DNA from 2 places in the Streptomyces sp. NPDC055243 genome. Region 2 is predicted to be linked to the other one. Evidence: riboswitches for the same ligand, from Rfam matches in the RefSeq annotation. Region 2 holds a riboswitch; the other holds the start of a gene.
What was found. A riboswitch is a leader RNA that binds a small molecule or an ion and turns the genes downstream of it on or off. The one in region 2 is predicted to bind cobalamin.
Positions count from the first base shown of each region.

Region 1: linked by a shared signal. The riboswitch ahead of ACIGXX_RS11190 (ABC transporter substrate-binding protein) and the one ahead of ACIGXX_RS22715 (cobalamin biosynthesis protein) in region 2 are both predicted to bind cobalamin.

Region 1 covers NZ_JBITWR010000003.1:298,116-302,519, forward strand. The annotation lists gene ACIGXX_RS11185 (iron chelate uptake ABC transporter family permease subunit) at 1-516, opposite strand, end outside; gene ACIGXX_RS11190 (ABC transporter substrate-binding protein) at 513-1,529, opposite strand; cobalamin riboswitch at 1,622-1,808, opposite strand; gene ACIGXX_RS11195 (VOC family protein) at 1,816-2,265, opposite strand; gene ACIGXX_RS11200 (helix-turn-helix domain-containing protein) at 2,271-3,134, opposite strand; gene ACIGXX_RS11205 (haloacid dehalogenase-like hydrolase) at 3,330-4,404, shown strand, end outside.
Region 2 covers NZ_JBITWR010000007.1:383,077-387,480, reverse strand. The annotation lists gene ACIGXX_RS22725 (inorganic phosphate transporter) at 47-1,321, shown strand; gene ACIGXX_RS22720 (hypothetical protein) at 1,334-1,585, shown strand; cobalamin riboswitch at 1,765-1,900, shown strand; gene ACIGXX_RS22715 (cobalamin biosynthesis protein) at 2,022-2,963, shown strand; gene ACIGXX_RS22710 (cobyric acid synthase) at 2,960-4,404, shown strand, end outside.

The sequences.
Region 1 (4,404 bases), on a different contig from region 2:
GAGCGCGGAGAAGAGCTGCATCGCCGCCACCCCGGACAGCACCACTCGGTCGGTGCTTCCGCCCAGGGTGTGGCTGAGCAGCAGGACGAGGGCGAACGAGACCACGGCGCCCACGAAGGCGCCCGCCGAGATCGACACCACTCCCCCGCCGACCCCCAGGACGACGATCGCGACCGCGCCCGTGGAGGCCCCCGAGGAGACGCCGAGCACGAAGGGGTCGGCGAGCGGGTTGCGCAGGAGGGACTGGAGGACCGTCCCGCAGACCGCGAGGCCCGCGCCGCAGACCGCCGCGAGCAGCGTGCGCGGCATGCGCAGGTTCCAGACGATGCCGTCCCGGATGGGCGTCAGCGTCGCCTCGCCCCAGCCGAGGTGGGCGGCCACCGCCGACCACACGTCCGGTACGGAGATGTCGGCGGGGCCGATGGTGACGGCCACCGCCACGGAGAGGGCCAGGGCGGCGAGTCCCGCCGTCCAGAGCAGGGTCTGCCGTATGCCGCCCGGGAGGGCTCGCGTCACTTGGCGAGCCCGAACTCGCGCAAGGCGTCGGCTACTTGCTCCACGCCGTCCACCGTGCGGATCGTCGGGTTCATGGCCTGGCCGCTCAGCAGCACGTACCGCTTCTTCTTCACGGCGGTCAGGTTCTTGGTGACCGGGTTGGACTCCAGGAACGCGATCTTCTTCTTCGCGCTCTCCGCGGTCTGCGACCTGCGGGTGAGGTCGCCGATGACCAGGACGTCCGGGTCGCGGTCGGCCACCGTCTCCCAGTTGATCTGGGGCCACTCGTCGCGGGTGTCGTCGAAGACGTTCTTCGCGCCGAGCTCGCGGGTGATGATGCCCGGCGCTCCGCAGCAGCCCGCGATGTAGGGAGCGTCGGAGTTGGCGAACCAGTAGAGGAGCGAGGCATCGGAGGCGTCCATCGCCTTGGTCGCCTTCGCCACCCGGTCCTTGAGCCGCGCGATCAGGCGTTCGCCGCGCTTCTCGACGCCGAACGCCTTGGACAGGTCGCGCACCTCGCCGTAGACCGTGTCCATGGTCAGCGTCTTGTCGCGGCGGCCGTCGCCGTCGCCGCTGTTGTCCTTGCCCGCGCAGTCGGAGGGCGAGACATAGGCGGGTACGCCGAGCTCGGCGAACTTGGCGCGGTCGGCGACGCCGCCCTTGCTGACCGTCGCCTCGAAGGACGCGGTGACGAAGTCCGGTTCCTGGGCGAGGACCTTCTCGAAGGAGGGGTAGCTGTCGGCGAGCCGCTCGACCTTGGCGTTGTCCTTCTCCAGGCCCTCCAGGACCGGGTCCGTCCAGGTCCCGGTGCCGGCCATGCGGTCCGCGAGGCCGAGGGAGAGCAGGATCTCGGTGGAGCCCTGGTCGAGGGAGACCGCCCGCTGCGGCGGCGCCTTGATCTCCGCCTTCTTTCCGCAGGAGGTCAGGGTCAGTGGGTAGCCGGCGGCCTTCTCGTCCGAGGTGGAGGCCGACGAGCCGGAGCCGCCGCAGGAGGTCAGCGTGGCCGAAAGGGCGACGCCGAGGAGAAGGGGCATACGTACACGACGGGCTGTGGAGGACACACGATCCCTTGAGTCTCACGGCTCATACGCGGAGCCTGGCCTGCTTCGTCACCTCCGCCGCCCGGTGCGCGGGCGAAGGTGCCAGCAGGTCTTCGGACTCGGGGATCGGCCGTGCGGGGCGCCTTCCCAGGCGTCCGTGGACGCCCAGTGGCCGTGGCCCCGCCCGTTCCCCCTCACCGCTGCGCGTCAGTTCCGGATTCGCACCGGATTCCCTGGCCCTGGTGTGGGTTGACTGGCGCTCGCAAGCTATCACGCAGGGTCAGGACGGCTGACCGGGCCTCGGCGCGCCGCGGTAGGTGCCGAAGGACCATTTGTTGCCCTCGGGGTCGGCGATCGCGAACTCCCTGCTGCCGTACGGCTGGTCCTCGATCTCGCGGACGATCTCGACCCCGGCGGTGCTGAGCCGCTGGTAGAGGTCGTCCACGTGGTCGGTGACGACATACGCGCCGAAGGTGCCCGGTTCCAGGCACCAGCCCTGGGACTTCTCGTCGTACGAGCCGAGCATGATCGCGCCGCCCTCGGGCCAGTCGAGCTCGGCGTGGGCCACGCGGTCGCCGTCCTCGTAGACGGCGGTGCGCAGGAAGCCGACGGTGCCGACCAGGAAGTCGATCAGGGCGGGGGCGTCGTGGGCCTGGAGCGTCGGCCAGACGTCGGGCGCGCGCCCGGCGGAGGTGGACTGGGGCTGCTGTTGCTTCTCGGTGGTGTTCATGGCTCCTACTCTTCGCCTCCGCCATGGCTCCCGGCTTGGATATTCCGGCACTCTTCGGCCAGCCAGCCGCTGGGGCTGACGCCGGTGTACTGCCGGAAGTCCCGCACCAGGTGGGAGTGGTCGTAGTAGCCGCAGTCGGCGGCGACACGGGCCAGGTCGGGGGCGGCGCCCGCGGCGACGAGGCGTACGACGGCGTCGCGTGCGCGCTGGAAGCGCATCAGGCGGCCCGCCTGCTTGGGGCTCAGGCCCGTCTCGGCGCGGAAGAGCGTGGTCAGGCGGCGTTCGCTGAGCGCGACGTGCCGGGAGAGGCCGTGCAGGGTGCCGACGCCCCGGTGCCGGGCCAGCCAGGCCCAGGCCTCGGCGACCTCGGGGCGTACGGTTCCGCCGGATTCCTCGGCCGCGCGCTGCCTCAAGTAGGCGGACAGGAAGGCGAATCGCTCCTCCCAGCCGCCCTGCTCGCACAGCATCTCCCGTACGTCGGCGGCGCTGCGGCCCATCACCTCAGCGCCGGGCGTCACCAGCTCGTCCGCGAGCTCCGACGCCGGTACGCCGAACAGGGCGCGGGCGGCGAGCGGGTGCACGGCGAGCTGGATGCCCGCCTCGTGCTCGGGCCGCACGACGTAGGCCGGGGACTGGTGCAGGCCGCCCAGGACGATGTCCGTGCGGTCGGCGTCGGGGCCGCCCGCCTGCTCGGGGCTCGCGCCGCTGACGACGGGGCCGTCCAGCGAGAAGATCAGCGTCAGGTACGGGGACGGCAGGCCGCGGTGCAGGCCCGGCCGCTCCCCCTCGGTGCGGTAGCCGACGGCGGACACCACCATGCCGTCGAGCCGCGGAGCGGCCCGCACGAACTCCGGGGAGACGGTCTCCATGCCTTCCAGTATGCGATGGGCGGGCCCGAGAGGCAGGCCCCGAGGCCCGGCGAACGTCCGATGCGGCTACCCGCGCAGATCCGTCCCATGCCCCCTGCGTCCGGTGATGTCGATCATGGGAATCCGCGGTCCGACCTCATACGATGACCCGCCGCTCCGGACGGGGCGCAGACCGCTCTCAGGGGGCACAGAAACATGGCAGTAAAGGCAAAGAGCAAGCTGGCCGTACTCGGCACGGCGGGCGCGCTCACCGCGGCCGTCCTGGCGGGGACGGCGCTCTGGCCCAGCACGGACGCGACGGCCGCGGACGCCTCCGCGCGGAGCACGAGGACCGCGGCCGAGCTGAAGCACTGGCCCGAGCCGGTCGCGAAGAAGCTGGGCAAGGTCATCGCGGAGAACGGCCACAAGGGCGCGTACGCCGTCTTCGACGCGGACAACACGACGTACCGCAACGACCTGGAGGAGTCCCTCCTGCCCTTCCTGGAGATGAAGGGGGTGCTGACCCGCAAGTCGATGGACCCGTCGCTGAAGATCATCCCCTTCAAGGACACGGCGAAGCACAAGGAGAGCCTCTACAGCTACTACAACCGGCTGTGCGAGGTCGACGACCAGGTCTGCTACCCGTGGGCCGCGCAGATCTTCTCCGGCTTCACACTCAAGCAGCTCAAGGGGTACGTCGACGAGCTCCTCGCCCACGACAAGCCGATCCCCGCCGAGTACTACGAGGACGGGAAGCTGACCAGGACCGAGGTCGAGGCGCCGGAGTTCTTCACCGGCATGCAGGAGCTCTACAAGTCTCTGCGCAAGCACGGCATCGAGGTCTACGTGGTGAGCGCGGCCAGCGAGGACCTGGTGCGCATGGTCCTTGCCGACCCCAAGTACGGCTACGCCGTGAAGCCCGAGAACGTCATCGGCGTCGGGCTGCAGCTCAAGGACCGCAAGACGGGCGAGGTCACCAGCTCCCGCAAGGAGATCGCGGAGGGCCGCTTCGACGAGAAGAAGCTGGCGGGGCGTGAGCTGACGCCGAACCTGTGGGCGCCGCTGACCTGGTTCCAGGGCAAGCCCGCGGCCATCAACACGTACATCGACGAGTGGAAGAAGCCCGTCCTGGTGGCCGGCGACACCCCGGCGAGCGACGGCCCGATGCTGTTCCACTCGGCGGACGTGGAGCACGGCGGGGCGCGGGTCTGGGTCAACCGCAAGGACTCGTACATGAAGCAGCTGGACGGCATGAAGCGGAAGAACGCCGACCGGCAGCGGGAGCTGGGCC
Region 2 (4,404 bases):
TGCCTACGTTCCACTTGCCACTGACGTCCAACAGAAGCCTGGGTAAATGGAACACATCACGCTTCTCCTCGGGATCGTGATCGTTACCGCTCTCGTGTTCGACTTCACGAACGGTTTCCACGACACAGCCAACGCGATGGCCACCACCATCTCGACCGGCGCCCTCAAGCCCAAGACGGCGGTGGCCATGTCCGCCGTGCTGAATCTCGTCGGCGCCTTCCTGTCGGTGGAGGTCGCCAAGACGATCTCCGGCGGGATCGTCAACGAGGACGGACTGAAGACAGAGGTGATCTTCGCGGCCCTGGTGGGCGCGATCCTCTGGAATCTGTTGACCTGGCTGGTGGGCCTGCCCTCCAGCTCCTCCCACGCACTCTTCGGCGGCCTCATCGGTGCCGCGGTCATGTCGATGGGCTGGTCGTCGATCGACGGCGGCACCGTCGTCACGAAGATCCTGATCCCCGCGATCGCCGCGCCCCTCGTCGCCGGCATCGCCGCGACGCTGGCCACGCGCCTGACGTACCGCATCGGGCGCAACACCGACACCAAGGCGACCGCCAAGGGCTACCGCACCGGCCAGATCGCCTCCGCGGGCCTCGTCTCGCTGGCGCACGGCACGAACGACGCGCAGAAGACGATGGGCATCATCACGCTCGCCCTGATCACCGGCGGCGTCCTGAACCCGGGTGCCAACCCCCCGATGTGGGTCATCGTCTCGGCCGGTGTCGCCATCGCGCTGGGCACCTACCTCGGCGGCTGGCGCATCATCCGCACCATGGGCAAGGGCCTGACGGACCTCGCGCCGCAGCAGGGCTTCGCCGCCCAGACCAGCGCCGCGACCGCGATCCTCGCCTCCTCGCACATCGGCTTCTCGCTCTCCACCACCCAGGTCTGCTCGGGCGCCGTGATGGGCGCGGGCCTCGGCCGCAAGGGCGGTGTGGTCCGCTGGTCCACGGCGACCCGCATGTTCGTCGCCTGGGGCCTCACGCTCCCGGCCGCCGGTCTGGTCGGCGCGGGCGCGGAGTTCCTCACCAAGCAGGGCCCCTGGGGCGTCGCGGCGACCGCCGCGCTGCTCATCGGTGGCTCGGCCGTGATCTGGGTGCTCTCCCGGCGCAACGCCGTCGACCACACGAACGTCGCCGACGACGAGATCGGCGGCCCCTCCGGCGCCGAGCCCGCCGGTGTCGTGACCACCGCGATGGCCGCCGTCTCGCCGCCGCCCACCGGGTCGGCCGTGGCAAGCGCCGACGTCGACTTCGTCAAGGCCACCATCCCGGCCCCGACCGGCACCGTGGCGGATCCCGCCCGGCCCGCCACGGTGTAAGGACAACTCACCATGAACATCGACTGGGCAGCTCTCGGCTCCGTGTTCGGAGTCAGCCTCGGGGTGACGGTGGCCCTGGTGGGCCTGTTCACCCTCGGCATCGTCGGCCTCTCCAAGCGCGAGGCGGCCACGTCCGGCGCCTCTTCCACCACCGCCGGCACCACCGCCGGCACCGTCCCCGTGGCGGCACGCACGGGCGCGTACGCGTGCTTCGCGCTCTGCCTGGCGGCCGTGGCGTACGGGATCTACCTGATCGTCGCCTGACGGCACTTCGGCCTCACGGGAGCCGGGTGGGACACGCCTCGACGAGTGCGTCCCACCCGGCTTTCGCGTGTCCGCCGTGCCCGGCCCGCGCCGACGCACGCCGACGCCGGGAAACCGGCCCCATGTGGGCCTCGGCACACTCTCCCGTACCAGGTCAACGGCAAGTTGACGGGCGTTCGCGGGCGTGGTGGACTGCCGGAGCCATTACGGCGGCAGGAGAGGAAGCCGGTGCGAATCCGGCGCGGTCCCGCCACTGTCATCGGGGAGCCCCCTCCTCGGAAGCCAGGAACTCTCGCCGCCGGTCACGTCGAACCAGGGCGCGGACACCCTGAGTGAGGACATATCGCCATGCGCGGCCGCCCGTTGCCGGTCTCTGTGCCCCTGCCCTTCCAGGCCGGGCCCCTCGCTCCTCTCCTCCTTCCGGTCGGCTGAACCCGTGCGTGCCGACCGCGACTTCGCGTACGGCGCCGCCGCCGGCCTCCTCGGTGACCTGCTGCTCGGCGATCCTCGCCGCGGGCACCCGGTCGCCGCGTTCGGCCGGGCCGCGGGCGCCGTCGAGCGTGTGCTGTGGCGTGACCACCGCGGGTGGGGCGCCCTGCACGCCGTGGTGTGCGCCGGGGGCGCGGCCGGTGCCGCCGCCCTGGCCTCTTCTCTCGTACGTGACTCACGCGCCGCGTCCGTCGCGCTGACCGCCGCCACGACCTGGGCCGTGGTCGGCGGGACCTCGCTGGGGCGTGAGGCGCGGGCCATCGGCGGGGCGCTCGCCGCCGGGGACGTCGAGGTGGCGCGGGAGCGGCTGCCGCATCTGTGCGGGCGCGATCCGCAGGCTCTGGACGCCGACGGCATCGCGCGGGCCGTGGTCGAGTCCGTCGCCGAGAACACCTCCGACGCGGTGGTCGGTGCGCTCGTGTGGGGCGCCGTCGGCGGGGTGCCGGGGCTGGTCGCCTTCCGTGCCGTCAACACGCTCGACGCCATGGTCGGGCACAAGTCCGTGAGGTACCGGCGCTACGGGTGGGCCTCCGCGCGGCTCGACGACGTTCTGGGCTGGCCGGGCGCCCGGCTCACCGCGGTGCTGGCCGCCGTCGCCGGGGACGCTCCGAAGGGAGCCCTGCGCGCCTGGCGCGCGGACGCGGCCAAGCATCCGAGCCCCAACGCGGGGCCCGTGGAGTCCGCCTTCGCCGGGGCGTTGGGGGTACGGCTCGGGGGGAGCCTCTCGTACGGAGGCCGGGTCGAGCACCGGCCCGTCCTGAACACGAGCGGGCGGGCCGTCGACGTGACGGACATCGAGCGGGCCGTGCGGTTGTCGCGGCGGGTCGGACTGCTGGCCCTGGGGGTCGCGGCAGTGGTGAGCACTATGCGGAAAGGCGGCGCCTCGTGAGTGGTGGACTGCTCGTGGCCGGGACCACATCGGACGCGGGGAAGAGCGTCGTCACCGCGGGCATCTGCCGGTGGCTGGCCCGCAAGGGGGTCTCCGTCGCGCCCTTCAAGGCGCAGAACATGTCCCTCAACTCCTTCGTCACGCGCGAAGGCGCCGAGATCGGACGGGCCCAGGCCATGCAGGCGCAGGCCGCCCGGGTCGAGCCGAGCGCGCTGATGAACCCCGTGCTGCTCAAGCCCGGCAGCGACCGCAGCAGCCAGGTCGTCCTGATGGGCAAGGCCGTGGGCGAGATGAGCGCACGCGGCTACCACGGTGGACGGCAGGAAGCGCTGCTCTCCACCGTCGTGGGATGCCTGGAGGAACTGCGGGGCAGCTATGACGCCGTGATCTGCGAAGGCGCGGGCAGCCCCGCCGAGATCAATCTGCGGCGCACGGACATCGTGAACATGGGGATCGCGCGGGCCGCCCGCTTCCCCGTCCTCGTCGTCGGCGACATCGACCGCGGTGGCGTCTTCGCCTCCTTCTTCGGGACGACGGCGCTGCTCAGCGCACAGGACCAGGAACTGGTCGCCGGGTATCTCGTCAACAAGTTCCGGGGCGACGTCTCGCTGCTGGAACCCGGGCTCGACATGCTGCTCGGGCTCACCGGGCGGCGCACGTTCGGTGTGCTGCCCTTCCAGCACGGCCTCGGCATCGACGAGGAGGACGGCCTGCGGGTGTCCCTGCGGGGCGCCGTGCGCGAGTCCGCCGTCACCCCGCCGGTCGGTGAGGACGTGCTGCGGGTCGCCGTCTGTGCCGTGCCGCTGATGTCGAACTTCACGGACGTGGACGCCCTGGCCGCCGAACCCGGCGTCGTGGTGCGGTTCGTGGACCGGGCCGACGAGCTCGTCGACGCCGATCTCGTGGTCGTGCCGGGCACGCGCGGCACCGTGCGCGCCCTGGAGTGGCTGCGCGAGCGCGGTCTCGCGGACGCCATCGCGCGGCGCGCCGCCGAGGGGCGGCCCGTGCTCGGGATCTGCGGCGGCTTCCAGGTGCTCGGCGAGCACATCGAGGACGACGTCGAGTCGCGGGCGGGGGCCGTGGACGGGCTCGGGCTGCTGCCCGTGCGCGTGCGGTTCGAGCGCGAGAAGACCCTCGCGCGGCCGGTCGGCGAGGCGTTGGGCGAACCCGTCGAGGGGTACGAGATCCATCACGGCGTCGCCGAAGTCCTGGGCGGAGAGCCCTTCCTGGACGGCTGCCGCGTCGGCGAGGTGTGGGGCACGCACTGGCACGGCTCCCTGGAGAGCGACGCGTTCCGGCGCCGCTTCCTGACCGAGGTCGCCCGCGCCGCCGGACGCCGCTTCGTGCCCGCGCCCGACACCAGCTTCGGCGCCCTGCGCGAGGAGCAGCTCGATCTGCTCGGCGATCTGATCGAGGAGCACGCGGACACCGACGCGCTGCT